Regions from separate parts of the Paenarthrobacter sp. UW852 genome, predicted to be linked through region 2. Evidence: riboswitches for the same ligand, from Rfam matches in the RefSeq annotation. Region 2 holds a riboswitch; each other region holds the start of a gene.

Region 1 (9,618 bases), on a different contig from region 2:
CCATGACAATCCGGCCAAAGCGGTACCGGGGTTCATCACCGGAGGTCGCCTTGTCTCCCAGCGGTGTGGGGGCGAAGGACCAGCCTTGTGCAACGTCAGGGTTGGCCGCGGCCTCCACGTAGAAGTCCACGGAGTGTCCGCCGCCAAGAAGTTTCAGGGGTACGTGGTAGTTCCTGGGCGAGATCGCCTTGATGATGCTGCCGTCCGCACGCCAGGCGGTACCTTCGCACTGGAAACCGGGGACGTCGCTGTTAAACCCAAGGTCCACGATGATCTCCACCCCAGTGGAATCCGCCATGCCCCAGTCCTGGGGCACCTCGCCCTGCAGGCGCAACCATTTGGTGCTCCAGGCCTTGCCCCATGCAGCGCCCGGCTCCTGTGGGGTGAAGAGCTGGCGCATGGCCTCAGCGGCTGGCACCGGCTCACCGGGAGCATCCCAACTGCTGAGCTCCAGCGGTAAGGCCCTGCAATAAATGGCCGGAAGAATGCGTTCCCGAACAAATCGATCGAGACGCTGTTCGGTGATCCGGCGGTCGTCGTGCAATTAATTCCCCTTTGGGCGTCGGGTTAAGGACAAGGCGTGATGGCAGGTTCCCCACAGGCTGTTTTTCAACGCCTGTTCCTGATACCCGCGGTTCCATTCGATGGATAAAATCTACGTTGTTCCAGCCCAATAGCCAAGTGACGCGGCCACCACCGGGGTGTCCCTATGAGCCCTGTTCTCCCGTGATCCTGTCCCGACCAGCGTACACATTGAGGCTGGAACCCCGGCTGAATCCCGCCAGTGTGATGCCCGATTCCACGGCCAGCTCCACGGCAAGGCTGGACGGAGCACTGACTGCGGCAAGAACGGGTATGCCCGCCATTGCAGCTTTCTGGACGAGCTCGAAAGACGCCCTGCCGGAAACCTGCAGCACCGTCCCCCGCAACGGGAGCATTCCGGCGCGCAAAGCCCAGCCCACCACCTTGTCCACCGCGTTGTGGCGCCCCACATCCTCCCGGAGGCAGAGCAGCTCGGAAGTGCCGTCGTCGTGAATCCTGAACAGCCCGGCGGCATGGACGCCGCCTGTCTTATCGAAAACCGCCTGTGCCTCGCGGAGACGGTCCGGGAGGGCCGCAAGGACACTCACGGGGACGGTGACGTCGTCCTCGTACGGCGTGTGGTGCGAGGATTTGCGGACCGCCTCGATGGAGTCCGTGCCACAGATGCCGCACGAGCTTGAGGTGTACACATTGCGTCCGGTGTCCGGGCGTTCCACGTCGGGGCGCAACTGGGCGTCCACAACGTTGAAGGTCTGCACGCCGTTCTCGTCCTCCCCCGAGCAGAACCGCTCGGAGATCAACTGCGAAGGCTCCCAGATGATGCCCTCGGACACCAGGAATCCCGCGACGAGGTCGAAGTCGTCTCCCGGCGTACGCATGGTCACCGAGAACGACATGTCGCCAAGCCTGATCTCCAGGGGCTCCTCCACGGCAAGGACATCCTCCTTGAACCGGACTGGGTGCTCCAGTGCCTGGGGAGAGCCGTCCAGGACGAACTTATGCACCTTGCGGCGCTGGGTTACGCGTCCCACGCTAAGCCACCTCGCTTTCATGCCGGACGAAGCGCACCGTCATGGCCTTGTAACCGGGCGTGTTGGACTCCCTGGCCACCAACTCGCGATGTACCAGTGCATTGGCTTCCGGGAAGTAGGCGGCAGCGCAGCCCTTCGCTGTGGGGTAATCCACCAGCCGGAACTTGTTGGCCCGCCTCTCCGAGCCGGCGAACGTCGAGATGACGTCCACCAAATCACGGTCCTGGAAGCCAAGTTCCTCCAGGTCAGCGGAGTGGACGAGAATCACGCGGCGGCCCTCCGAGACTCCACGGTAACGGTCATCCAGCCCATAGAAGGTGGTGTTGTACTGATCGTGGCTTCGCACCGTCTGCAGGATCAGGTGGCCTGCGGGGGCTTCGAGGTACTCCAATGGGCGCACGCTGAAGCGACCCTTCCCGATGTCCGTGGCAAAGGTACGGGTATCACGGGGCGGGTTGGGCAACACGAAACCATTCTTGGTACGGACCCGGGCGTTGAAGTCTTCGAATCCGGGGATGACACGGGAGATATGGTCGCGGATCACGTCGTAGTCCTCAGCCATGGCCCGCCAGTCCACGCCGTGGTCACCGCCAAGGGTCGCCTGCGCCATACGGGCTACGATCACCGGTTCGCTGAGCAGGTGTTCGGAGACCGGTTCCAGCCGTCCCTGCGTTTTGTGGATGACCGACATGGAGTCCTCCACGGAAAGGAACTGCTTGCCCTTGGGGTGTTTGTCATCGGTGTCTGTCCGGCCCAGCGTGGGCAGGATCAGGGATGTCTTGCCATGGACCACATGGGCCCGGTTGGGCTTGGTGGAAATGTGGACCGTCAGCCCGGCACGTTTCAGGCCTTCTTCCAGTGCTGCCGTGTCCGAACCCGCCGCGGCGAAGTTGCCGCCCATGGACACGAAGACATCCACCTCACCCTTCTCGAGGGCGTGCTGGGTTTCCACGGAGTCGTAGCCATGGTCGCGCGGCATCCGGAAGCCGAACTCCTTGTCCAATGCCGCCAGGAACGACTCCTTGGGCTTCTCCCAAATACCCATGGTGCGGTCACCTTGCACGTTGGAGTGGCCGCGGACCGGGCAGGCTCCCGCTCCCCGCTTGCCGAAGTTCCCTTGGAGCAGCAGGAGGTTGATGATTTCGCGCAAGGTATCCACCGAGTGGGGCTGCTGGGTCAATCCCAGCGCCCAGCAAATGATTGTGGCCTTGGAGGCAGTCATCATTTTCGCCACCTTGGTGATCTCCGCACGGCCCAGGCCGGTGGCGCGCTCTGTTTCATCCCAGTCCACCGTAGACCGGGCCTCCGCGTAGGCGGCGAAGCCGTCGGTCTGCTGCGAAATAAAGGAATGGTCGACGACGGTCCCCGGGTTGAGCTTCTCCTCCTCCAGGAGCAGGTGGCCGAGGGCCTGGAACAAGGCGAGGTCTCCGCCGACCTTGATCTGCAGGAACTCATCGGCGATGGTGGTGCCGCCACCGATCACTCCGTTAAGGGACTGCGGGTCCTTGAAGTTCAACAGGCCCGCCTCGGGAAGCGGGTTCACGGCAACGACTTTTCCACCGTTGTTCTTGCAGTCCCGCAGTGCTGAGAGCATCCGGGGATGGTTGGTTCCGGGGTTCTGGCCGACCACCAGCACCAGCTCCGCATGGTGGATGTCCTCCAGGGACACCGTGCCCTTTCCGATTCCGATGGTGGGGTTCAGTGCGCTGCCGGAGGATTCATGGCACATGTTCGAACAGTCCGGGAGGTTGTTGGTGCCGAGGCTTCGAGCGAACAACTGGTACATGAAGGCGGTCTCGTTGGCCGTGCGGCCGGAGGTGTAGAACACGCATTTGTCCGGCGTGGTGGCGTTGATGTGCTCCCCGATGAGAGCGAAAGCGTCCGTCCAGCTGATGGGCGAATAGTGGGTGTCACCGGGCCTGATGACCACAGGCTCGGAAATCCGGCCCTGGCTCCCCAGCCAGTACTCGGTCTTGCCTTCGAGGTCCTTGATGGAGTGCTCGGCCCAGAAAGGCGCGCCCACCGTCCTGGTGGTGCTTTCCTCGGCGATTGCCTTGGCGCCGTTCTCGCAAAACTCTGCCGGGCTTCGCCGGCCGGTGATCGATTCGGGCCACGCACATCCCGGGCAGTCAAACCCGCCGTGTTGGTTGACCCGCAGCATGGAGCGGACCGTACGGGTGACCCCCGCTTGCGAATAGCCGCGTTCAAGCGCCACCGTGACGGCTTTGACGCCTGCTGCGGCTCGTTTGGGCGGGTGGATCTGCAGGTCATCTTCGTTGATGTCCTGTTCGGGAGCATGCCTGTTCATGAGTCCATCATTGCATCTTGGCCGGACTGTCCGTCCAAGGCGAACGCACCGCTCAAGCGTCCAGGGCACTCCAGTCCACCGGGCCGGCCGGAGCCTTCTTCGCCTGCCTGCCCGGCGCCTTGTGGGGCTTGTCATCTGCCGGCTTGGGTGCGGGCAGCGGCTTGCCCCAAGGCAGGGCGAACGCAGGGACCAATTCCCCCATCTGCACTCCGTGCGGCGGGACCACCATGACCCCATCCGCAGCTGCGAGGCCGCGCATCATCCCGGGAGCCGCATGCTGGGCCGGCGACGCCAGGCCATACATCAGCCTGAAGGGCATCAGGCGGGTACGGCCGGGGTCCGCGTCAATCATCGCGCCGCAGGGCACCTCGGCGACGTCTTCAAGTTTGCCGTGTCCCAAGGCCGCCAACAGGGGCCCACCCACCGTGAACAAGGCCATCATCGCCGCGAGCGGATTCCCGGGCAGGCCCAGCACGAACCGGCCGTCGGGAAGCTCGGCCAGCACCGCGGGATGGCCCGGACGCATGGCGATGCCATCAATCAGCAGCTCGCCTCCGAGCTCGGCCACCGCCTTCCGGAAGTGGTCCGTCCCCGAGAGCCCGGTGCCCCCGGTGGTAATAACGACGTCGGCCGGCGGTTCGGCGTCCGCGTCAGGTCCGCCAAGCAGCGGCTCAGTATCCTGGAGGGCGGCCAGCCACTCTTCATAGCTGTCACCAACCCTGAGCTGCTCACCGGCGATGCCGCCCAAAAGTTCCACGACAGAACCCAACTGCGGACCGAACGTGTCCCGGACCTGCCCCGGACCTGGAACCCCCTGCACTACTACCTCCGAGCCTGTCAGGAGGAAGCGGACCAAAGGCTTGCCCTGAACGTTCAGATGGTCCAGTCCGGCCAGCGCCGCCAATGCTATGTGCGCCGGGTTCAGTACCGTCCCCGCTTTGAGCAGGACCTCCCCCTCCACGGCTTCTTCGGCGGCTTTACGGATATGTTGGCCGTTGCGTGGCTCCCCCGGTTTCGCTGTGCCGCCAAGCGCAAGGATCGGCAGACCGTCGTCGTCCGTCGTAATCTCGCCGCTCTCGCTGCGCAACACAGCTTTGGCGCCGGGCGGAATCAGGCCACCAGTGACAATGGGGCTCGCTTGGTGTGGTGCGAGCCGCTGCCCGGGCTCGCTAAGGATCCACGGACCACTGCCGTTGACGGCCCATCCGTCCATGGCCGACGACGCGTAGTGGGGCATGTCCTGCACGGCCAGGACATCCGAGGCCAATGTGCGGCCAATGGCGGAACTGATCGGGACCGGACCGGGCGGGATGGGCGCAGCAACCTCGAATGCCCGGCTGCGGGCCTCCTGCCACGTGTGTGCCGCGTGATGGCCCTCCCTGGGGGCCTCGGTCATTCGGCGTCTGTCCCGGTCTCCACGTACTCCTTGGCCACCTTGCGTGCCAGGTCCAAGGCCGCCTTCATGGAGGCATAGTCGCTGGCCTGGCCGATCCCGCGGGCCATGCCGGCGGCGTACCCGGCGATGAACGTGGTCAAGGGAGCAGCGGGACGCACCACCGAATGCGCAGCTACTCCGGCGACAGCGAGGACCTCATTGACGTCCACTTCGACGCCTTCCAGCTCGAAGGCCTGCAGCAAAGTGCGGCACCATTCCTCGAGCGTCTCTTCCTGGCTCTTCACGTCGGCCTCCAAGTCGTAGTCAATGCCCAACGCCGTGGCGTCATCCCAGGTATCCACATCATCCGTGGCACCGGCGGGGACGGCGACATCCAGCAGGTTCAGCCTAGCAAGCAGCCGGAAGACCGAAGAGTCCGTTAAGCCGGAATTGCCCTCGGCTTCCGCCGCTTTCCGTTCCAGGGCCGCCGTGCTGTAAACACCCAGCAGCGGCTGCTTACGACCGTCCGCAGACACCGCCATGGCACCGTCCACGTCCGGATGATTCCTGAGCGCGTTCCGGAGGGCATCGACTCCGCGGGCAGCGTGGGGCATGTCGCACGCCAAAACCAGCGTCCACTGACACGGCAGGGCCCGGGTCCTCAGCGCCGCCAGCCCGGCAGCGATCGCCGCAGCAGGGCCCGCAAACGGCGGCTCTTCCCGCGCCCTCAGGATGCCTTCGTACAGGGCCGCGTCGTTGCCCGGAACCTCAGGGCCTACAACGACGACGGCGGCTGCACCTCCCGATGCCTGCAGGGCATGCGAAAGGAGGGTGGCGCCGTCGTACGTTAAGGACGGCTTGGGCACGCCACCGAGGCGGGTGGCCCTGCCACCCGCCAGGACGACGGCGTTGAACTCCATCCGCCCAGATTACCCGGGGCGGGCGGAGTCGTCAGAAATCGATCAGGCAGCGGATTCCGGCAACAGGAACGGGTCCCAGTCCGGCGCAGGTTTCTCGAGTTCCTTGATCTGCCACATGGTTCCCTGGGGCACGCCGGGTTTGAAACGAAGTTTCCAACCCATCTCAGCCAGCGTGTGGTCGCTCTTGGCGTTGTTGCATTTCAAGCACGCCGCAACCAAGTTTTCCCAGGAATCCGCGCCGCCCCTGGATTTGGGGTGGACGTGGTCTATGGTGTGCGCTGTCTTCCCGCAGTAGGCGCAGCGGTGACCGTCGCGGCGAAGGACGCCCCGGCGGCTCACAGCGGTGATCCTGTTGTACTTGGGACGGATGTAGCGGTTGAGGAGGATCACGGATGGTCGTCCGAGAATCTCCTGTGGCCCGACGACAGGCTCGTCGCCTTCGGCCACTACGCTCGCTTTCCCAGTCAGCACAAGGACCAGCGCCCGGCGGAATGTTATTACCGCCAGCGGTTCATATCCAGCATTCAGAACGAGTGTGCGCATGCACGTACCTCTTCACGGCCGCACCCGTCAGGGGCACGAGGGCCGGCTGCCCTCTGCATGTACGGGCTGTGGATCGACAAGATAAGGGTAAGCACTTATATGCCGTATCAACGAATCTTTCTGTCGTTTCCCGTGCAGTGTCGGCAAATGTTCATGCGTGGTTAAAGCAGAACACCCCGCGGGCCGAAGCCTGCGGGGTGTTCCAAAAGGTGCGATATTAGCCGTTGACGCGGATGAAAACCGGCCCGGAGCCGACGTTTACGCTGAACAATGCCGTGGTGGATCCGTTCCATCCACCGTGCACAGCCATGCCGTTGCCGACATAGACAGCGATGTGGGCCTGTCCGGCCAAACCGCCGTTGGCGTAGTAGGCGAGGTCGCCCGGCTGGGCTTCTGCAGCACTGACGGTACGGCCCAAGGAGAGGTACCCGGCCGGCCAGTCATGGAAGTGAATGCCCACGGCTGCCAGGGAGTTGGTCACCAGCATGGTGCAGTCCTGGGTCACGCCGAGCTGGGCGTAAGCTGCGGCGGCGATAGCTGCACCGAGGCCGCTGGAAGCTGCCGGAGCCTTGGCAGCCGTAGCCGAGCTGTTGACGGCAAGCGTCGCGTTGCCGGTGGAAGCAGCCGTGTTGGCGCTCTCCGTGGCCTTGGCTTCTGCCTTGGCGGGGGCCTTCTTCTCCACGGGAGCCGGAGCTTCAACCGTGGTGACGACGGGCCGTTCGTAGGAGATGGCTACCGTGGAGTCCGCAGCGATGGTCGACTGGACCACTGCCTGGACATCGAGGGTGGACGTCGCGGTGGATTCACGGTCAACGTTGGTTTCGGCGGCGTTGGCCGCCACACCGCTGGTCAGGACCAGACCGGAAGCCGCTGCGATGACGGCGGCCTGGCGGCCCACAGTACCGGCGTTGCCGCCGACAGCCTTGGCGATGATGGCAAGCGAGCTGGTCTTGGGGGCCTCAGCGCGATGCCGTGCAACCTTGTTTGCACTGGTCATGATTTTCTCTTTTCGTATCCGCGTGCAGTGGGGTTACACGCGGGTAATGGGCGGCCAGCACTTGGGGGCATGCTGGCCGGCCACGAACCGGATGTTTTCTAGCGAAGGGTGAAGAAGGAAGAGGTGCCCGTGGAGGCTGCCGAGTGCAGGAGAGTGCCCTGGCTCGGGTTCAGTGCGCTGATCATCATGCCGTTGCCGACGTAGATGCCGACGTGGGCTCCGCCGTTCTGCATGACGAGGTCACCGGGCTGGGGGTTGCTGGTGGGCTTCATGGCCGTCCAGGCGTTGACGCGGGGAATGCTGATGCCGGCCTGCGCGTAGACCCACTGGGTGAAGCCGGAGCAGTCCCAGCCGTTGGGGGTGGTGCCGCCCCATACGTAGGGGTGGCCGATACCGGTGTAGGCAATGGCGGCGAGGCCCGAAGCAGCAGCGCTTGCAGCACCGTCCGTAACCTCGGAGGACTTTGCGGTGACTGCTGCTGCGGCGTCCTGGCTACCAGCGGCGCGCTGGGTGACCTGCGATGCACGCTGGACAACCTTGGGGGCTTCCTTGGTGGCCACGACCGGGCTCTCGAAGGCCACGGTGGCGGTTGGCTCTGCGGTGACGACGGCGGTTGCCACCATCTGCTGGGTACTGGAGGCTTCCGACTTGGAGACGTCCGTATCAGCTGCCGTAGCCGGAAGACCGGCGGTCAGGACAAGGCCCGAAGCTGCTGCCAGGACGACGGCCTGACGGCCAACCGAACCGGCGTTGGACGAAACAGCCTTGGAAAGAGTGTTCAAGGGGTTCGTACGAACCGTTTCAGCGCGGTGGCGCGCAGGGGTAGTGCGTGATGACACGTAGGTAGCCTCTCCCAATGCCTGCGAGGTGAGCTGTCGGATTCGGATGGGAGTCATCCGGCCGCGTTGCTTCAAGGAAGCTTTTGCGACTTAACCCCAAGGCCTTCTATCGAAGACCAAAAGTGGTTCCCCCGCCCCTGCCAGACGATTTATGCGAACGGACCTTGAGTGGTGGCAGAGCTAGGCAATCCACTCAAGTGCATCGGCCCCCTAAAAAGCCGATGCGCTTTGTACGGTACAACAGTTGAACGCGAATGTCACATTCAGGTCACGGGGTGTCGCAAAATGCGAGAGGCGACCATCAACTGGCTTAGAGCCAGCCCATGGGGTCTACAACTTCTCCGTTGACCTGGACCTCGAAGTGGAGGTGGCAGCCCGTGGAAGCGCCCGTGGTGCCGCTCAACGCGACGGTATCGCCACGGGTGACGGTCTGCCCGACCTTGACGTTGAAGGACGACAGGTGGTTATAGGTGGTCTCGAGGCCGTTGCCGTGGTCCACTACCACGCGGTTGCCTCCGCCATACTCGTGCCATCCGGCGAAAGTGACCTTGCCCGTGGCAGCCGCATGCACCGCGGTGCCGCACTGGGCAACGAAGTCCTGGCCGCGGTGGAAGTCTCCCGTGCCGCCCGTGAGGGGGCTGACCCGGTAGCCGAACGGCGAGGCCGTGACCAGGCTGTCCAAGGGGCTGGCAAGCGTGCCTACGGACGAGGCGCGCTGGATGCTGCCGACCGACTGGGCGCTGAGCAATTGCTTCAGCTTGCCGTCGGGGTCAGCTGCGGTTGCGACGGCGGCGCGGCTGAAGTCGATTTTTGCCGATGCGGCCGCGGAAACCTCTGGCTGACTGCCGCCGGAAACGGCGAGGGCGGACTCGGTCTGGCCCGACTCCGACGTTGCCATCACGGGGCTTGTGGCCGGCAGTCCGACAGTCAGCGCCAAGCCGGTGGCAGCGAGGGCTACTCCGGCTTTCTGGCCGACACCACTGGCTGCGGCGAAATCGGCAACCTGGCGCAATGGGCTCTTACGGCGGCGGACTTGGCGCTCAGTGTCACGGGGCCGGACCT
Region 2 (9,618 bases):
GCCATTTGCGGCGCAGTCGGGGTGGTCAGCTACGCCTCGATGGACATGGTCTTCAACAAGCAGCTCGACAGGCAGCTGGAGCAGGCCTCGCTCCGCGCGGACCTATTCGGCAGACCGCCGTCGAGCTTTCCAAACTCCCCGACAGGACGCCCGGACCCGCTGGAGGCCCGCGGCCAGGCGGCCGGCACGCTGAGCGCCCGTATCGACGGCTCAACGGTGCGCAGCTCCGGGTTGATCGACGCGCGGGGCAATCGCGTCTCCTTGTCCGCCGACGATGAGCAGGTCCTGCTCGCGCTGCCGACAGGTGACGGCCCGGTTGACCGTTCGCTGTCCAACGGCGATTACCGGCTTATGGCCGTGAAGACCAATTACGGCGACGTGATCGTCACTGGCCTGCCGCTCGCGGACAAGCAGACCGCAGAGGCTTCGCTGGTCTGGACCATGGTTCTGGTGTCACTGGGCGGCCTGGTGGTGATCGGCCTCGTGGGGACGGTGATCATCCGTCGCACCATGCGGCCCCTGGAGCAGCTTTCCGATGTCGCCACCAAGGTTTCACGGCTGCCTCTCGACGCCGGTGAAGTGGCACTTGCCGTGCGTGTCCCGCCGTCGGCCTCCCATCCCGGGACCGAAGTGGGGAGCGTGGGCCACGCCCTGAACCAGATGCTGAACAACGTCTCCAGCGCGTTGGAGGCCCGTCAGGAGAGCGAGACCAAAGTGAGGCAGTTCGTTGCCGATGCCTCGCACGAGCTCCGGACGCCGCTGACCGCCATCCGTGGCTACACCGAGCTGCTTCGGATGACCGAGACCTTTACGGACGACGGCAGGAAGTCCTTGGCCCGGGTGCAAAGCCAGTCCGAACGCATGACTACGCTGGTGGAGGACCTGCTGTTGCTGGCGAGGTTGGACGAGGGCCAGCCGTTGAAGGTCACGGACGTGGACCTGACCCAGTTGGTGGTCGAGACCGTGAGTGACGAAAAAGTCATGGCGCCGGACCACATCTGGCAACTGCAGCTCCCCGGGGAGCCCGTCACCGTACGCGGCGATGCCACGCAATTGCACCAGGTGCTGGCGAACCTGCTCTCGAATGCCCGCAAACACACCGACCCGGGAACAACGGTGGTCACTGGAGTCATGCTCTCCGCGGATGGCAGCGCAGTGGTGACCGTGACCGACAACGGTCCTGGCATACCGCAGGAATTCCAGAGCCGCATCTTCTCCCGTTTTGCCCGTGCCGACGCGGCGAGATCGGGCTCGGAAGGGACCTCGGGGTTGGGCTTGTCGATAGTGGAATCCATCGTTCAAGCGCACGGCGGAAGCGTCGAAGTGACGTCCAGGCCGGGGCGCACCGAGTTCGCCCTGCGGCTGCCTACCGCCACTACCGAACGCCTGTAAAGAATCCGGCAAGACGACTCACCGACTTCGTGATCTCTGTTACCTAAATGTGACTTCTGCGGAAACCTCCTGTACCGTCGAAAGGGTGGGTTGCCCCTAACCGGCCCACATCCGGGATGCGCCGAGCTCTGCCACTTCCCGGAGTCCGATCTTTCACCGAGGCAGAGACGGGGGACCCAGAGTCTCCGGGCCCAGGCATTTTGCCGGCCCTTGGGGTGAAGCCGCAGCGTGATGCGCGGCCGGATGACCTCATCCGAACCCGACAGCTAACTCCGCAGGCGCTGAGAGGTAATCACAAATGTCTGAATTTAACGATCAGACGCGCCCTTCCGCGCGTCACCGCGACAAGAACGACACCCAGTTGACCAAGTCGCAGACCGTCCTGAAAAAGGCCGCCCGTGAGGGCAAGTCCGGCAAGCGCATGCCTGTTGTAGCGGGCGTCATCGCCGCTGCACTGGGCGTTGCATCGCTGGGTACCGCCGCCAACGCGGCCTTGAACCTCCCCGAGGCAAGCCGTGTAGCCGGCACCCAGGCCGCTGCACAGGTCAGCACCAACAAGTCCGCTGAAGTTTCCGCTTCGATGGACGCCGCAGCTGCCAAGGGTGCGGCCGACCGGGCTGCTGCAGACAAGGCTGCCGCCGACAAGGCCGCAGCCGATAAGCTCGCCGCTGATCAGGCCGCTGCCGCGCAGGCTGCCGCCGACAAGGCAGCTGCCGATCAAGCCGCTGCCGAGAAGGCTGCTGCCGACAAGGCCGCTGCTGACGCTGCCGCCAAGCAGGCCGCCGACGCTGCTGCCGCCGCCGCTGCCCAGGCTGCAGCCGCTGCTGCCGCCCCGAAGGCAGTGGACGATCCCGCCGCTGCAAAGGCCTACGCCGCCAGCATCCTTGGCAGCTACGGCTGGGGCGCGGGCGAAATGACCGCCCTGAACACGCTGTGGGAGAAGGAATCAGGATGGCGGACCACTGCCACCAACGCTTCCAGCGGTGCGTACGGTATTGTCCAGTCGCTTCCGGCCGGCAAGATGGCTTCTGCCGGTGCGGACTGGCAGACCAACTACCAGACCCAGATCAAGTGGGGCCTGAACTACATCAAGGAACGCTACGGATCCCCGTCGGCTGCCCTGGCCTTCCACTTGGCCAACAACTGGTACTAAGCCAAGAGCTTTCCCGAAAAGCCGCTCCCGCTCCGGGGGCGGCTTTTCGCGTTCCCGGGACGGGAGACTTACACAGTCGCGTCACAGCTTCCGCCTAAAGCACTCACAATCGGCGGCCCCACTGTGAATGCATGACGCTCATAGATCCCGCCACCAGTGCGCTGCCGAACCCCGCCCATGCGGGGACCTTCGCCGCTCCTGCCTTGCCTTACCGGCAGCCGCGGCGCTTTCCCGTGGACACGCGGACCACGGTCCCTGTCCTGGACGTCACCATTCCCGTCCACAACGAAGAGACCGACCTCGAGGAATGCCTGCGCCGCTTGCACGGGCATTTGGTGGAGACGTTCCCGCATACGTTCCGCATCACGGTCGCGGACAATGCGAGCACGGACAACACATTGAAGATCGCCGAGCGCCTGGCCCGTGAACTCCCCGAAATCGGCGTCATGCGCTTCGAGGAGAAGGGCCGGGGCAACGCCCTCCGTCAGGTCTGGCTCGCCTCCCCGTCCCCGGTGCTCGCCTACATGGACGTGGACCTCTCCACTGATCTTGCCGCCCTGGCACCCCTGCTGGCTCCCCTGATCTCCGGCCACTCGGACCTCGCCATCGGGACCCGGCTCTCCCGCAACTCCCGTGTTGTCCGCGGGCCCAAGCGCGAGTTCGTCTCCCGCAGCTACAACGTCCTCCTGCATACGCTCATGGGCGCCCGGTTCTCGGATGCCCAATGCGGTTTCAAGGCCATCCGGGCAGACGTCGCCCACAGGATCCTCCCCCACACCCTGGACAACGCCTGGTTCTTCGACACCGAACTCCTGGTCCTGGCCGAGCGCTGCGGTCTCCGCGTCCATGAAGTCCCCGTCGACTGGACGGACGATCCGAACTCAAGTGTCGACGTCGTACGAACCGCCCTGGCCGACCTCCGCGGAATGGCGCGCCTGACGCGCGACCTCGTCACCGGGCGCATCCCTGTCCCCGAGCTGCGCGCGGCCTTGGCCCGCGGCCCATTGCCGGCGTCGTCGCGAACATCGGAATCGACCCCACGAGCCAGCCTGTTCGGGCAACTGGTGCGCTTTGCGGCGATCGGCGCGGCGTCCACAGTGGCCTACCTGCTGATCTTCCTGCTGTGCCGGGGATTCATGGACCCGCAGCTCGCCAACTTCCTGGCCCTGATCGTGACGGCCGTCGCCAACACAGCCGCCAACCGGCGCTTCACGTTCGGCATCCAGGGCGGCAGCCACGCCCGCCACCACTTTGAAGGCTTGATTGTTTTCTGCATCGGCCTGGCACTCACCTCGGGCGCGCTGGCCCTGGTGCACGGAACCACGACGCCGGACCGCTGGCTTGAGGTGGCAACGGTAGTTGGCGCGAACCTCGCCGCGACCGTGGCCCGCTTCCTGTTGTTCCGCCTGTGGGTGTTCCGCCGACCCGCCACACCGGCCCCTCAAACCGAGGGTTCCGACAAGACCACAGAGGTGCCAGCGAAATGATCACCGCCCTTCAGCCAAGTCATGCCGTTGACGAACCTGTGAAGTCCCCGGAAACACCAACCCGCCTGCAGCGCCTCGTTTTCGGACAGCAACCACGCTGGGTACGACCGTCCGCCGCCGGGCTTCTGGTGGGGACCGCGTTCCTCTATCTCTGGAACCTTGCCGCCACCGGATACGCCAACTCTTTCTACGCCGCAGCTATCCAAGCAGGCACCAAGGACTGGACAGCACTCTTTTTCGGCTCCCTCGATGCTGGCAATGCGATCACGGTGGACAAGCCGCCGGCTTCTCTCTGGATTCCGGCCTTGGTTGGCAGGATCTTCGGCTTCTCCCCTACCAGCATGCTGGTTCCGGAGGCTCTCATGGGGGTCGCCGCCGTCGGGCTTCTGTACCTGACGGTCAAGCGCGTGTCCGGTCCCGCGGCAGGGCTCCTTGCCGGTGGCGCTTTGGCGCTGACCCCCGTTGCTGCCCTGATGTTCCGCTTCAACAACCCCGACGCCATGCTGACGTTGTGCCTGGTGTTGGCCGCATACCTGACAACCCGCGCCATTGAGAAGGCCGGCTGGAAATGGTTGGCCGCGGCAGGCGCAGTGGTGGGGCTGGCTTTCCTGAGCAAGATGCTCCAAGGGTTCCTGATCGTGCCGGGTTTGGCACTGGCCTATCTGTGGGCCGCTCCCACAACTCTGGGCAAGCGGATCCTGCACCTCCTTGCTGCGGGCGCGGGCATCGTTGCCGTGGCGGGTACCTACATTGCGATCTTCCAGCTGACTCCGGCGTCGGCCAGGCCCTATATGGCCGGCTCGGAGGGAAACAGCTTCCTGGAACTCACCTTCGGCTACAACGGGCTGGGGCGCATCACCGGTTCGGGTGAGGGCGGCGCCGGCGGCGGCATGCCCGGCGGTTCCGGTGCGGACGGCGGTCTGCCGGGCGGCGGGGGCTTCGGTGGCGGTGGCTTCGGTGGCGGTGGCTTTGGTGGCGCTGCGGGACTGGGCCGTATGTTCGGGACCAGCTTTGGCGGTGAAGTCTCATGGCTCCTGCCCGCGGCGTTGATCCTGCTGGTGGCCGGGCTGTGGTTTACCCGCCGCGAAGCCCGCACGTCGCGAAGCCGCGCTGCCCTGCTGATGTGGGGCGGCTGGCTGGTTGTCACGGCCGGCATCTTCAGCTTCATGAGCGGCATCGTCCACCCGTACTATGCAGTGGCCTTGGCACCGGCTATTGCCGCACTTGTCGGCATCGGATGCGTCGAACTCTGGCGCGGCCGGGCGTCGTGGATGCCCCGGATCGTGCTGGCAGTGGTGGTGCTGGGAAGTGCGCTGTGGTCCGCGGTACTCCTCGGCCGGGATGCCTCGTGGCTGCCGTGGCTGCGTATCGTGGTGGTGGTTCTTGGTGTCCTTGCTGCAGCCGCTCTCCTGCTTCGTGTGGATCAACTGGGTGGCACCAGGCTCAAGGGTGGCCTCCGGCGGCTGCCTGCTGCCGCCGTCGTCGTGATGTCGTTGCTCGCCGGCGGCCTCGGAACCGGGGCATGGACAGTGGCTACTGCGGCGACTCCGCACTCGGGTTCAATTCCGACGTCGGGACCTGCCGGTGCGGCCAGCGGCGGCTTTGGCGCCCGGGCAGGACTGGACACCCGAGCAGGACTGGACACTGGAAGCCGCGACTTTGGTGGTGCAGGAGGCGGTCCGGGCGGGAGCACCGCGAACGCCGAGCTGACGGCGCTACTGAAATCCACCACCACCAAGTGGTCTGCCATTGTCTCCGGAGCCACCCAGGCCGCTGACCTGGAACTCGCCACGAACACCAGCGTGATCGCACTTGGTGGCTGGAACGGCGGCGACCCCTACCCCACGCTGGCCCAGTTCCAGGACATGGTAGACACAGGCCAGATCAGCTACTTCATCTCCGGCGGCGGCATGGGCGGCGGCATGGGCGGCCGCGGTGGCAACTCCGAGGTCGCGGCGTGGGTAGCTGCAAACTACCAGGCCCAAACCGTTGGCAGCACTACCGTCTACAAGCTGGTGGGCTGACCATGACCACGTACTTCAAACCGCTGACCGAACCAGCAGGACAGGCGAGCACGGCACAAAGCAGCCGTCTGGCGCCAGGAAGCCGGGCCGGACATCGCAGCAACCGGGGCCCCGTCCGGCACCGCCTCGAACTCACGGCAGTCCTTTTGGGAACTGCAGTCCTTTACATCTGGGGCCTTGGAGCTTCCGGCTGGGCCAACGCATTCTACTCCGCTGCTGCCCAGGCAGGCTCGCAGGACTGGACAGCGTGGTTTTTCGGCTCCTCCGACTCCGCCAACTCCATCACCGTGGACAAACCTCCGGCGGCACTCTGGATCACTGGACTGTCCGTCCGAATGTTCGGCCTGAGCTCCTGGAGCATCCTGGTTCCGCAGGCGTTGATGGGGGTGGCGACGGCGTGGATCATGTACCTGGCCATCCGCCGGGCAGCGCTCCCTGCCACGGACAACCTCCGCTTGGCGCACCGCGCTGGCCTCCTGGCTGCCGCGGTCCTGGCCCTGACGCCGGTAGCCACGCTCATGTTCCGCTTCAACAACCCGGACGCATTGTTGGTCCTGCTCATGACAGCCGCGGGCTATGCCGTGCTCCGTTCCATCCAGGACCGGAAACTGCGGTGGCTCATCCTTGCCGGGGTATTCCTGGGCTTCGGATTCCTGGCCAAGCAGCTTCAGGTCCTCCTGGTGGTTCCGGGCTTCGGGCTCGCCTATCTTGTCTGTGCTTACCCTAGGCCGGGCCGGCGGGTACTCCACCTCTTGGCCGCAGGGGGCGCGATGGTGGCGTCGGCTGGTTGGTGGATTGCCGCCGTCGAGCTTGTCCCCGCGAACCTGCGCCCCTACATCGGCGGCTCGCAGAACAACTCGATCCTGGAATTGACGTTTGGCTACAACGGCTTGGGGCGCCTCAACGGCGACGAGACCGGCAGTGTGGGCGGTGGCGGCAACGGGTGGGGCACTCCGGGCTTGCTGCGCATGTTCGGCACGGAGTTCGGCGGCCAGATCGCGTGGCTCATTCCGAGCGCACTCATTCTTGGCGGCGCACTCCTGTGGCTGGGCCGCCGAGCGCCGCGAACGGATGTGGTCCGTGCGTCGGTCATTGTGTGGGGTTCATGGCTGCTGGTGACCGGCCTGGTGTTCAGCTACATGCAAGGCATCATCCACCCCTACTACTCGGTGGCGCTGGCTCCGGGAATTGCCGGGCTGGTGGGCCTGGGCGGCGTGCTGTTGTGGCAGCGGCGCTCCCGGCTCCCTGTCGCCCTGCTGCTTGGGGCGTCACTGGTGGCCGCGGGGTTCACGGCCTTCGCCCTCCTGGGCCAGGCTCCGGCGTTCCTTCCGTGGCTGCGGTGGGTGGTGGTTCTTGGCGCCGTGGTCCTGGCCGCCGCCGTCGTCGTGACCGGCCGCTTGCGCCAGGTTTGGGTGACGCGTACGACGGCGGGCCTCGCCGTCGCTGTTGCACTCGCCGCGCCGCTGGCCTACTCAGTGGCAACCGCCGCCACGCCCCACACGGGTGCGATCGTGAGCGCAGGGCCGGCCACTGCTGGATTCGGGCCCGGTTTCGGCCGCAACACGTCAGCGCAAGGTATCAGGAGGCCTGGCACGCAACAGGGCACGGGCCAGGCGCCCGGCGGGCAGGGTTTTGGTGGCGGCGGTACTAACGGTGGCGGTTTTGCCGGCGGCGGGCAAGGCGGCGCCATGGGCGGGCTGCTCGGTGCCACCACACCATCCTCCGACTTGGTAAGCGCCCTCAAAGCCGACGCCGACAACTACACGTGGGCGGCCGCCGTCGTGGGTTCCAACAACGCAGCCGGCTACCAACTGGCTGCCGGGCTGCCGGTCATGGCGGTTGGCGGGTTCAACGGAACGGACCCTTCGCCGACGTTGGCGCAGTTCCAGCAGCTCGTGGCCGACGGGAAGATCCACTACTTCATTGGAGGCCGCCTCATGCAGGGCAACGGCGGTTCGGACGCTTCCAGCGAGATCGCTGCCTGGGTGGCCGCGAACTACCAAGCCACCACCATCGGCGGAGCCACGGTGTACGACCTGGGCGGCTGAGCGCTCCTCGTCCGCCGCGCGGCAAAGGGTGCGAAAATCCCGCCGGACAACACCTGGAGTAGGGCTATGCTTCCGGTTCTGCCTCCAGTGCGCGGCGGACGGCGGCGATCGAGGCTGCGACGTCCCCGGCGTCCGTGGTCCAGTTGCTCACCGAGATCCTGAGGATTTCCCGGCCCCGCCACGACGATCCGGACATCCACACTGCGCCTTCGGCCATGAGCCGTTGCGTCACGCGGTGGGTGCGGTCATCGCTGCCGAAGCTCACGGAGACCTGCGTGAAGACAACATCGTTGAGCACCTCCACGCCGGGAATGGCCGCGAGTCCCTCTGCCAGCGCTCGGGCATTTGCCGCCAAGCGCTCCACCATGGAGATCACGCCATCCCTGCCCAACTGCCTGAGCGCCGCCCACACCGGGATGCCACGGGCGCGTCGGGACATTTCCGGTACCTTCTCCAGAGGGTCCCCCAGCCCTGCTTCGGTGGCGATCAGGTAACTGGTGTGGACGCTGAAAGCCCTCCTCAAGGACTCGGGCCGGGAAACTATGGCAAGCCCGCAGTCGTACGGGACGTTCAACGTCTTGTGGGCGTCCGTGGCCCACGAGTCGGCCTCCTCCACACCGGCAAGCCGTTCCCGCAAGGTCGGGCTGATGGCCGCCCATAAGCCGAACGCGCCGTCCACATGGACCCACGCTCCGCGGTCGTGTGCCACGGCGATGGCTTCCGTCATGGGGTCAAAGGCGCCGGAATGCAGGTTGCCCGCTTGCAGGCACACCAGTGTTGGCCCCGGTTGCTCATCCATGGCTTCGGCCAATGCGTCCGGGATGATCCGCCCTTCCCGGTCAGCGTCCACGGGGACACAGGCTCCCAAGCCCAGGTATCGCAATGCGAGATCCACAGCGGCATGGCGTTCCCGTCCCGCGAACGTGGTGATCCGCGGGCCTCCGTTGAGTCCCAGCGCCTCGAGGTCCCAGCCGGCCTCGTCCATCAGGTACTGACGACCAGCCGCCAGTCCAACAAAGTTCGCGGTGGTGGCACCCGTGGTGAATCCGACGTCGGCCGTTGCCGGGAGGTGCAAAAGGTCCAGAAGCCAGGAGGCCGCCGATTCCTCGATTGCTGCGGCAGCGGGGGTGGCGAAACGGAGACCTGTGTTTTGATCCCAGGCCGAGACGAGCCAATCAGCGGCCATCGCTGCCGGCAGGGTTCCGCCCATGACCCATCCAAAAAAGCGGCCTGACTGGATTGCCATGAGGCCTGGCTCAGCCAGTGCGGCGAGCTCATCCACCACTTCTGCCGCATCAGTAGGCCCATCCGGGAGTCGCGGCAAGATGCTTCCGGCAACCTGATCGGCGTCGGATGAAGGGCGGACGGGACGGGTAGGCACCGACGCGAGCCAATCACCGGCGTGGACCATGGCCCGCCCCAATGCAGCACCGTACGCCTCCGGCATCGCAGACATGGGCACAGCCTACTCCCGGCAAGCCGGGCCGAACAGGGCTAGAGAGTGAGCGTCAGGA
Region 3 (9,618 bases), on a different contig from region 2:
TGCGGAGGCTTCGGGCGTGTGCGGGGCAATGGCCTGCCACCACCGGCGATGCTCAGCGCCGGTGCCGTCGAACCGGCCGGTCCACGGGGTGGGGCTGACATCTACTGTGGGGACGCTTGTTTCCATGGTTAAAGCACACCCCACCTCCGATGCCGAAACCAGCAAAAACAGGTGGGGTGTGTCTGGGATTGCGGACTGGGCTATTTGACGCCCAGCAGTTCCTCCACTGTTCCGATTCCGAAGAACAGCAGGAACGCAGCGGCGACGGCCCACATGAGCGGGTGTACTTCGCGGGCGCGGCCCTGGAACGTGCGGATCAGGACGAAGGAGATGAACCCCGCACCCAGGCCGTTTGCGATGGAGTACGTGAACGGCATGAGGGCGATGGTCAGGAAGGCGGGGATGCCCACGCCCCAGTCCTGCCAGTCGATCTTGCCCACCTGGGAAACCATCATGAAGCCCACAACAACCAGTGCGGGTGCCACTGCTTCAAAGGGGACGAGGTTGATCAGTGGTGTGAAGAACATGGCCACCAGGAACAGCACGCCGGTGACGATCGAGGCGAGACCGGTGCGTGCGCCTTCGCCGATGCCTGCGCCGGACTCAACGAAGATCTGGTTGGAGGAAACAGATGCGCCGCCGCCGACGATCGCGCCGAGGGCATCCACCTGCAGGACCCGGTCAACGTTGGGGATGTTGCCATCCTTGTCAACGGTCCCTGCTTCGTTGGCCAGGCCGACCATGGTGCCCATCGCGTCGAAGAAGATGCTCAAAAGGATCACGAATGCCAGGAGCGCTGCGGCAATAAAGCCGAGGTGTTCAAAGGCGCCGAACGGGTTGGCCTTACCTATAAGTGACAGGTCCGGGGCACCCCACTTGGTCAGGGTCGGGGCAACAAGGGACCAGCCGCGCGGGTTGATGTTCGTGCCGTCGTTGCTCGGGCCGATGTGGAGCGTGAACTCAAGGATGGCGGCCAAAGCCGTCGATGCCACGATGCCGATCAGGATGGCGCCACGGACCTTGCGGACCACCAGTGCGATGGTCAGGATCAGGCCGAGGGCAAACACCAGGGTGGGCCAGCCGAGCAGTTTCCCGTCGACGCCCAATCCCAGCGGAACGGTTGTGCCGGCGGCGTCAGGGATGCGGCGGACGAACCCTGCATTGACCAGGCCGATCAGTGCGATGAAGAGGCCGATGCCCACCACGATCGCGGTCTTGAGCGCTTCCGGTACGGCCTTGAATACGGCGGTACGGAAACCGGTGAGAACGAGGATCAGCATGGTCAGGCCCGAGAGGACCACCAGGCCCATCATGTCCGGCCAGGTCAGGCCCGGGTGCGAGGCGACGGTCACAGCTACGAACGCGTTAACGCCCAAGCCCGTGGCAACGGCGAACGGGTGCTTGGCCCAGGCGCCCATGAGGATGGTCAGGATGCCCGCGACGAATGCCGTGGTGGCCGCGACGGCGGTGAATCCCAGCGACGCTCCGCTGGAATCCTGCCCGGAAAGGATCAACGGGTTAAGGACCACGATGTAGCTCATGGCGAAGAAGGTTGCGAAGCCGCCTCGGATTTCCCGGGAGTATGTGGAGCCACGCTCGGAAATTTTGAAGTAGCGGTCGATGGCAGAACCTTGTTTAAGCATGAAGGACTCCGGGGATCGAGGGGAGTGTGCCCTCAAATCCTATGCCGTCGGATATGGGCCTCCTGACGATTCGCCTAGTCTGTAAGGAAGCCAACACTAGGAGAAACCGCCCCATGCGCACCATCCGCCCGCTTCTGGCCGCCGTCGTTGCCGCCCTGGCCTTCGCATCCGCTTTGCTGTTTTCCGCGGGCCCGGCCTCCGCGCACGACGTCGCCGAATCCACAGCGCCGGCCAACGGATCCAGCGTGGCAGCTGTCCCGGCGTCGGTCTCCATCACGTTCAACAACAGGCCGCTGGCCATCGGATCGGGCGTTACAGTCACTGCGGGTGGCGAAAACTGGGCGGATGGGCCCGTCGAAATCATCGACAACCAGGCGGTCCAGAAGATCCGAGAAGGCGCGCCGGCCGGCGAATACACCGTGGTCTGGAGGGTCGTCAGCTCCGACTCGCACCCCATCGAGGGCACCTTCACGTTCAAGGCCGCTGCTGGAAGCACGACGGCGACGAGCGGCGCCGCGGGTGCCTCGCCTTCGTCGTCGGCACCTTCAAATACGGTTCCGACGGCAGGAACTGCAGCGCCCGGTACTGCCACCAGCACCCCGGCCGCTGACGCGTCCCAACCTTTCCCGTGGAGCATCGTGGGACTGGCCGTGGTTGCTGTGGGCCTTGTGATCTATCTCGCCGTTACCGCCCGGAAGAAACTCGCCGCCTCCAGCGACTCAAATGCGGGAGATTCCGCGGAATAACAGGCTTTTCTACGTAGCTGCGAATATCTCGGATTGGTCACTGCGACACGCCAAAATCCCGGTTCTCGTTACTTAAATGTGACTTCGGCGAGATCATCGCGTACCGTAGTAGCTGTGCCTGTTCCACGTAGCGGGCACTTCCGGCCTGATTGCCTAGCTCTGCCGCAGTCCGGAATCCGTTCGCAGACAAACCTTACGGCAGAGACGGGGAACCCAATTTAGGTCGCTTTCGAGCGTGCCTTGGGGTGAAGTCACGATGCTTCCGCTGAACAGCGGGGGATAGTGGCCGGGTGACTCCCATCCGAATCCGACAGCTAACCTCGCAGGCATCGGGAGAGGCTTTTTCATGTCTTCAAGCATTCTTCGCGGCCGTCGTAAGGCGGACAGCGTACGTCCTAATCCGTTCATCTCCATCTCCAAGGCAGTCGCCAGCAACGCTTCCGGCGCTGGCCGCCAAGCAGCTGTTATCGCAGCGGCTTCGGGCCTTGTCCTGACCGGCTCCATCGCTGCCCACGCAGCCGAGACCCCGGTTCAGCGTGACTCCAGCCCCGCCACGGTCGCCGAGACCGTTTCCGAGGCTCCCACCAAGGTTGTAACCGCCGCAGCTACGGCTACCGTCAACTTCGAGCGCCCTGCTGTTGCTTCCGTAGCAGCTCCGGTCATCGAGAAGCCGGCTCCCGTCGTCGAGGCACCTGTTGCCAAGAAAGCAGCAGTGGCAGCAACTGCACCAGCCGCTCCTGTAGCAAAGGCTGCCGCGTCAGTTGCAGCCGCTCCGGCCGCCGCTGCTCCTGCAGCCGCTGCACCGGCCGTCGGTGGAGTCAACGCCGCCATGGTCGCCTCGGCTTACGCCCAGATCGGCATCATGCAGGACTGCACCGCCATGGTGGAGCGGGCCCTCGGCTCCGCAGGTATCCCCGTTGGTGACCTCGCGCCCATGCAGTTCATGAACTACGGCAAGGTCGTCAGCAGCCCCCAGCCCGGCGACATGATCGTCCAGTCCGGCCACGTTGCAATCTACATCGGCAACGGCCAGGCCATCAGCGGTGGCATCAACGGCAACCAGACGGGTATCCACCCGATCAGCTGGTTGACCGCAACTGGTCCCATCACGTACGTACGCGCAGGCGCATAAGCCTCACGCTTCAGTTCAAAGGCCGGCATCTTCGAAGATTCATTCTTCGAGGGTGCCGGCCTTTGGCGTTAAGAAATGTGCGCAAAAGTTCCAGTGGCGGTGAAGCGGCCGTCCTAGGCGATGGCTACGCCGCTTCCGGCCATGCCGTTGCCTGCCGGTAGGGCCACCCTGGCGGAAATTGCCTGCCCCACAGCTTTGGCCTGCCGAAGGACTTCTTTGGGAGTCGGGGTAATGAGTTCTCCGACGCCTACAAGGTGCATCCCCACGGCACGCATTGCCGCGGCGAAATTCTGGCCGACGGCAATTCCAAGTTCTGCCAGCATCCGGCGCAGCTGGCTCTGGGCGCAGCGCGTCACCACGACGTGGTCGGCCAGCAGGACACCTTGGGCGGTGTGGACCGCCCACTGACGGGGAGTGGATTCGAGGGGGCCGAAAACGATCCTGCCCCGGAGGGTGGCCGATGCGGTGCTTCCGGTGGGGCCGTGCCCTATCTGCTGCGACGGGTCGGAGCCCAGGAAATCCAGGCGAACGGCGCGGGTGGTGCTGCGAACGTCCAATTGATGGTTGGCGGCGTAGTTGCGCAGGTGGCGGAGAATCTCGCTGCGTTCCTGCATGGCGGGATCGGCGATGTCGCAGCGCTGGAGCATTCCAGTGTGGGTCGAAGGCCCGGTGGCTGACAGCGACCCGAACCCGTCAACGACGATGGAGCCCACCCCGTAGCGGCTAAGCTCGCTGGCAACAGCCAGACCGGAGAGGCCGGCGCCGATGACCACTGTGGTGGTTCGTTCCGTGCCGGAATCAGGCGTGAGTGACACTGCTTGGTTCCTCCTTGACGTGTGTGCCCTGCGGCATCGCGTGGGATCGCGTCCGAGTTCCCCAAGCGGCCGCAAATTAACGGCCGGGGTGTGTCATGAGACACGCTGCCCGGCTATTCGGTGACTCGAACACTACCGAACTTTTTCGGCCATGGGTAGCCTTCCCGGCGTCGTGTTTTTCGTGTCCGCCAGCAGGCCGATCCCGTGTGGTTTGAACTGAGCCCGGACCGTTATGCACATAGCCCGAAGTCGCCTTGATTCGGCACTTCCGACCGAGAATAGTGGGCATTGGAAGGAGAGATTCCAAGTTTCTCCTACCCCGGCCATTGACATTTGAAGAGTCAGGGAATCCAGTGCGGAGAACCTCTGGCAGAATAGCCGGAACATCAAGCAGTAGGTGGAGAGGCGGGCCCCATGGACCAGCACGAAGGACACAATGAAGTGCCACGCGATGGCGAGGAATCGGCGGTTGCTCCCGGCGGCATCGTCGTTGGAGTGGACGGATCCGAGCACGGCCAGTGCGCCTTGGTCTGGGCAGCGCGTGAAGCAGAGCGTCGCCAGCTCCCCTTGCATATCGTCACGGCCTACTCGGTCCCCATTTTTGCCGCATCTGGTCTGGACGGAGGCTACGCCACCGTGGACGACTCCGTCATCCGCGAAGGCGCCGATGCAATCGTCAAGCAAGCCATGGACAAGGTTTCTGCCTATTCGATCGACGTGGATGCTTCGGTCGAAAACGGTGATGCCGCAGGTGTCCTCCTCGACCTCTCGGCTGAAGCAGCGCTTCTGGTCTTCGGGAGCCGGGGCCGCGGCGGATTCGTTGGGCGCCTCCTGGGGTCGGTGAGCAGTGCTTTGCCCGCCCATGCCAAGTGCCCCACGGTGACCGTACCGCTGTACTGCGCGGACCGCCTTGGGGAGAGCACCGAGGACAAACACATCAAAGCCGAGCACGCCAAGGCCGGCCCCCGTACCGTCGAGAATGTTGTGGCAGTAGGCGTGGACGGCTCCGAGCAGGCCCGCGTAGCTGTTCTCGAGGCTGCGGAGCAGGCACAGCGCATGGGCGCCAAGCTCCGTGTGATCTGCGCTGTTCCCCAATACAGTGGTTCCCTCGCGTGGGTACCGGCCCCACTTGATCGCGATGCCCTCTTCGCCGACATCAAAGTGCAGTTGGATGCCGGCTTGGCGTGGCTTCAGAGCCATTTCCCGCGACTGACCATAGAGACAGAGCTCCGGGACGGCGCTCCGGTGGATGTCCTGGTCGAAACAAGCCGCGCCGTTGAGCTCGTGGTCCTCGGCACCCGTGGCCGCGGCGGATTCGCCGGGATGCTCCTTGGGTCCACGTCTGATGGAGTCCTCCATCACGCGAAGGGGCCGGTGCTGGTAGTTCCGGACCGGGAAGATCCGCGGCTTGCCGATCGGCCCAATTTCGGGCCAATGCTCGGCGCAGCTTAGCGGCAGCGATCCCCAGCGATGGACAGCCAGCAGCCACTGAACCAGCCGGAGGGCCACCCGGCTGGCCCTCGCAAGGCCGCCCAGGGTTTCATCGTGGACATCGCCACAATACGGGGAAGCATGCTTTCAGAGGTTGGGGGGAAGGCCGCCAACCTCGGTGAACTGGTTAGCGCGGGACTGCCTTTCCCGCCCGGGTTTTGCCTCACCACCCACGCGTACCGGCGGGCACTCGCTGCTGCTGGCTTGGATACAGTCCTTCGCGAACTCTCTGAGGCTGGGTCCACGGATACTGGCACGTTGAACAGTCTGGCTGCCCGCGCCCGGTCAGTGGTGCTCGACGCCGGTATCCCAGGCGAAGTCGCGGAGGCGGTCCTCGCGGCATACCGGGAGCTCGGCGAGGAGGTGCCCGTGGCCGTCAGGTCGTCTGCAACTGCGGAGGACCTGCCCGGCGCCAGCTTTGCCGGTCAGCAGGACACCTTCCTCAACGTCGTGGGTGCAGAGGCGGTCCTGGATGCCGTAGGCCGCTGTTGGGCGTCCCTCTGGACAGACCGCGCCGTCAGCTACCGGACCACCAACGGGGTTGACCATTCATCTGTGGCCCTCGCGGTGGTCATTCAGGAGATGGTTGCTTCCGCTACGGCAGGTGTCATGTTTACAGCCAATCCGGTCACTGGGAAGCGCCACGAGGCTGTGATAGACGCATCCCCCGGTTTGGGAGAGGCCGTTGTGTCAGGGGCGGTGAACCCGGACCAGTATGTGGTGGACATCAACAGCCGGACCATCGTAAAACGAAGCCTGGGTGACAGGCTCGTGGAGATCCGGCCGCTGCCCGGTGGTGGCACGGAACGGATAGAACGGGCCGCGTCGGAGCAGTCCGGTGGGTCCGCACTGAAAGCCTGCCTGGATGATCGGCAGATCCTGGACCTCGCCGGGTTGGCCCGCCGGGTAGAGCAGCACTACGGGGCACCCCAGGACACAGAATGGGCCATCGACGGCGCGGGCAAGCTCTGGCTGACCCAATCCCGGCCCATCACCACGCTGTATCCGCAGATGACCCGGAATCCTCCGCTCCCAGGAGAGCACGCGTTCTTGAATTTCAGCCTTGCCCAGGGTCTTACCCGGCCATTAACGCCTATGGGCTTGGCGGGCATCCGCCTAGTGGCCTCTTGCGTCGCGACAACGGCGTCCTTCGATGTGCCGGATCCACGCTCGGGCCCACCGGCATATTACGAAGCCGGGCAGCGCATCTTCTTCGATCTCACGGCGGTGCTGCGGAGCCGGATTGGCCGCGCCATTGTTCCCCGGGTGTTCGATGTCATGGAAGCCCGCTCCGCAATGCTGATGCGGGAGCTTTTCGAGGACCCGCGATTCTCAGTGACCATCAAAACACCCCTGAAGCTGATCCGGCACGTAGGACCAGTGGCCGCCAAGTACCGTGTCCCGGAGTCATTTCTCCGCGGGTTGTTCGCTCCGGCTTCAGCCATGAAACGTGTGGACCGGCTCTCTGCGGAACTCCGCCGTTCCTTTTCCGTCCCCGAGAACGCCACTCCCCATCAACGGATTGCGTATGTCCAAAGAATCCTGGGCGAACGGGTATTTCCCACGGTGCCCACCGTGTTGCCACTTCCAGTGCTCGGCTTCGCCATGCTCGCCCTGGTGCGCCGTCTCCTGGGGGCACAAGCTCCGTACAGCGAACTTCAAACCGTCATCCGCGGCCTCGCCGACAACGTGACCACGCAGATGGACCTGGCCCTATGGCACCTTGCCTCGGACATCCGGCAAGACCCCGATGCCACGTCTTTCATGGTGGGCCGCACGGCAGGGGAGTTGGCGCTCCACTACCGCGACGCCACACTTCCGCCCGTCGCCCAGTCCGGGATGAAGGCCTTCCTTCTGGAATACGGGCACCGGGCAGTGGCTGAAATCGACCTCGGCATGCCGCGATGGGCGGACGATCCAACCCATGTCCTTGGAGTCGTGGCCAATTACCTGCGCCTTGAACCCGGAGCGGACACTCCGGACCAGCAGTTCGACAAAGCCGCCAGGGAGGCGGATGACCAGGTCGCGCGCCTGGTGGCTCGTGCCAGGGCAAAGAGCCCGCTGCACGCAGCCGTCGTGCGTACCGCGCTGGACCGGACAAGGAGGTTCGCGGGGCTTCGGGAGCTGCCCAAGTACAACCTGGTCCTGGGGCTGGCAGCGGCACGGGAGCAGTTGCTCCTGGTCGGGAATGGCCTGGCGGCGTCCCAACGGATCGAAGACGCTGAGGACATCTTTTTCCTTGACCTCGATGACGCCGAGGTTGCGCTTGCCGGGGGAGACCTTCGTGGGGTTGTGGCGGAGCGGCGTGCGGCATACGAGCTGGAGTTGCGGCGGAGGCATATCCCCAGGCTGCTGTTGTCCGACGGTACCGAGCCCGAAGCTACCGCGCCACGGGGGCTTCAGGCGGGGCCGGGCACTCTGTCCGGCAGCCCGGCGTCGGCTGGCCTGGTGACGGCGCGGGCCAGGGTCATCATGGACCCCGTAGGCGCACACCTCGAGCCCGGCGAAATCCTCGTGGCCCCTTCCACCGACCCCGGCTGGACTCCTCTGTTCCTTACTGCCGGAGGGCTCGTCATGGAGATGGGCGGGCCAAACTCCCATGGCGCAGTGGTAGCCCGCGAGTACGGCATCCCGGCAGTTGTGGGTGTTCCTGATGCCACTGCCAGGATCGCCTCGGGCCAGCAGCTAACGGTCGACGGTGCTGCCGGGACGGTGACCGTGAAGGACGTCACCGGCGGAGGGGTTTAGGCGTGCTGGTGTGACTCGTGCTCTGAGTGGCTCACGGGCTCCAACTGGAACGTGCAGTGCTCGGTATCGAAGTGCCGGCCCAGGCACGATCCCAACTGATCCAGGATGAGGTCCGCGCCCCTGGCGTTGAGGACCTCGTCCTCCACAACCACGTGGGCTGAGAACACCGGGACCCCGGAGGTGATGGTCCAGATGTGGATATCGTGGGCTTCCACCACGCCGTCCACGGCAATGATGTGCTCACGGATCATGTTCACATCCACGCCCTTGGGAGTTGCCTCCAGCAACACGTCCACCACATCACGGAGCAGGTTCCATGCCCGCGGAATGATCATCAATGCGATCAGCATGGAGGCAATGGGGTCCGCCGCCGCGAACCCCGTGGTCATGATCACGATGGCCGCGACGATCACGGCGATGGATCCGAGAAGGTCGCCGAGGACCTCAAGGTAGGCCCCGCGGACGTTCAGGCTTTCCTTTTGGGCGCCTTGCAGGATGAGGAGCGAAACAAGGTTGGCAACGGCACCCACAATGGCTGCCCACAGCATGACATCCGTGTGGATCTCGGTGGTTTCGCCGAACCGCCGGATGGCCTCAAGCATGATCACCACGGCGATGACAATGAGGATCAGGGCGTTGGCCAGCGCGGCAAGTACTTCAGCACGCTGGTACCCGTAGGTCCGTTGGTCGCTGGCCGGGCGGGTGGCAATCCACGCTGCCATAAGTGCGATGAAGACGCCTGCGGCGTCGGAAAGCATGTGTCCGGCGTCGGCCAGCAGTGCCAGCGAGCCGGAGACGACGGCGCCGATCACCTGGATGCCCACCACACCGAGCGTGATGGCCAGGACGGCAATGAGCCGTTTCCGATGCTTGCCGGTTGCTGTGACTCCGTGGGAGTGGTTGTGGTCGTGCCCCATGCCTACAAGGCTATCCCCAGCCGAGCTCATGAAGGCGGTCGTCATCTATTCCGAAGTGATGTGCGATCTCGTGGACTACCGTGATCGCCACTTCGTCGATTACTTCCTCGCGTGTAGTGCAGATGT

What was found. A riboswitch is a leader RNA that binds a small molecule or an ion and turns the genes downstream of it on or off. The one in region 2 is predicted to bind cyclic di-AMP.
Region 1: another riboswitch for cyclic di-AMP. It lies ahead of NEK97_RS05555 (C40 family peptidase); the one in region 2 lies ahead of NEK97_RS13575 (hypothetical protein).
Region 3: another riboswitch for cyclic di-AMP. It lies ahead of NEK97_RS12050 (NlpC/P60 family protein); the one in region 2 lies ahead of NEK97_RS13575 (hypothetical protein).

What each region holds. Positions count from the first base shown of each region.
Region 1 is NZ_JAMSGY010000002.1:518,612-528,229, forward strand. It holds gene NEK97_RS05520 (glycoside hydrolase family 38 C-terminal domain-containing protein) at 1-544, opposite strand, end outside; gene fdhD (formate dehydrogenase accessory sulfurtransferase FdhD) at 708-1,574, opposite strand; gene NEK97_RS05530 (FdhF/YdeP family oxidoreductase) at 1,576-3,882, opposite strand; gene NEK97_RS05535 (molybdopterin molybdotransferase MoeA) at 3,935-5,278, opposite strand; gene NEK97_RS05540 (NTP transferase domain-containing protein) at 5,275-6,177, opposite strand; gene NEK97_RS05545 (HNH endonuclease) at 6,220-6,720, opposite strand; gene NEK97_RS05550 (NlpC/P60 family protein) at 6,938-7,717, opposite strand; gene NEK97_RS05555 (C40 family peptidase) at 7,816-8,556, opposite strand; cyclic di-AMP (ydaO/yuaA leader) riboswitch at 8,561-8,729, opposite strand; gene NEK97_RS05560 (M23 family metallopeptidase) at 8,867-9,618, opposite strand, start outside.
Region 2 is NZ_JAMSGY010000007.1:100,521-110,138, forward strand. It holds gene NEK97_RS13570 (HAMP domain-containing sensor histidine kinase) at 1-1,392, shown strand, start outside; cyclic di-AMP (ydaO/yuaA leader) riboswitch at 1,502-1,687, shown strand; gene NEK97_RS13575 (hypothetical protein) at 1,691-2,545, shown strand; gene NEK97_RS13580 (glycosyltransferase) at 2,677-4,032, shown strand; gene NEK97_RS13585 (glycosyltransferase family 39 protein) at 4,029-6,056, shown strand; gene NEK97_RS13590 (glycosyltransferase family 39 protein) at 6,059-8,104, shown strand; gene NEK97_RS13595 (pyridoxal-dependent decarboxylase) at 8,169-9,560, opposite strand; gene NEK97_RS13600 (HAD-IA family hydrolase) at 9,599-9,618, opposite strand, start outside.
Region 3 is NZ_JAMSGY010000006.1:81,130-90,747, reverse strand. It holds gene hutG (formimidoylglutamase) at 1-126, opposite strand, end outside; gene NEK97_RS12060 (NCS2 family permease) at 201-1,643, opposite strand; gene NEK97_RS12055 (copper resistance CopC family protein) at 1,757-2,389, shown strand; cyclic di-AMP (ydaO/yuaA leader) riboswitch at 2,540-2,732, shown strand; gene NEK97_RS12050 (NlpC/P60 family protein) at 2,736-3,521, shown strand; gene NEK97_RS12045 (FAD-binding protein) at 3,635-4,336, opposite strand; gene NEK97_RS12040 (universal stress protein) at 4,751-5,788, shown strand; gene NEK97_RS12035 (PEP/pyruvate-binding domain-containing protein) at 5,807-8,575, shown strand; gene NEK97_RS12030 (cation diffusion facilitator family transporter) at 8,572-9,492, opposite strand; gene NEK97_RS12025 (metallopeptidase family protein) at 9,503-9,618, opposite strand, start outside.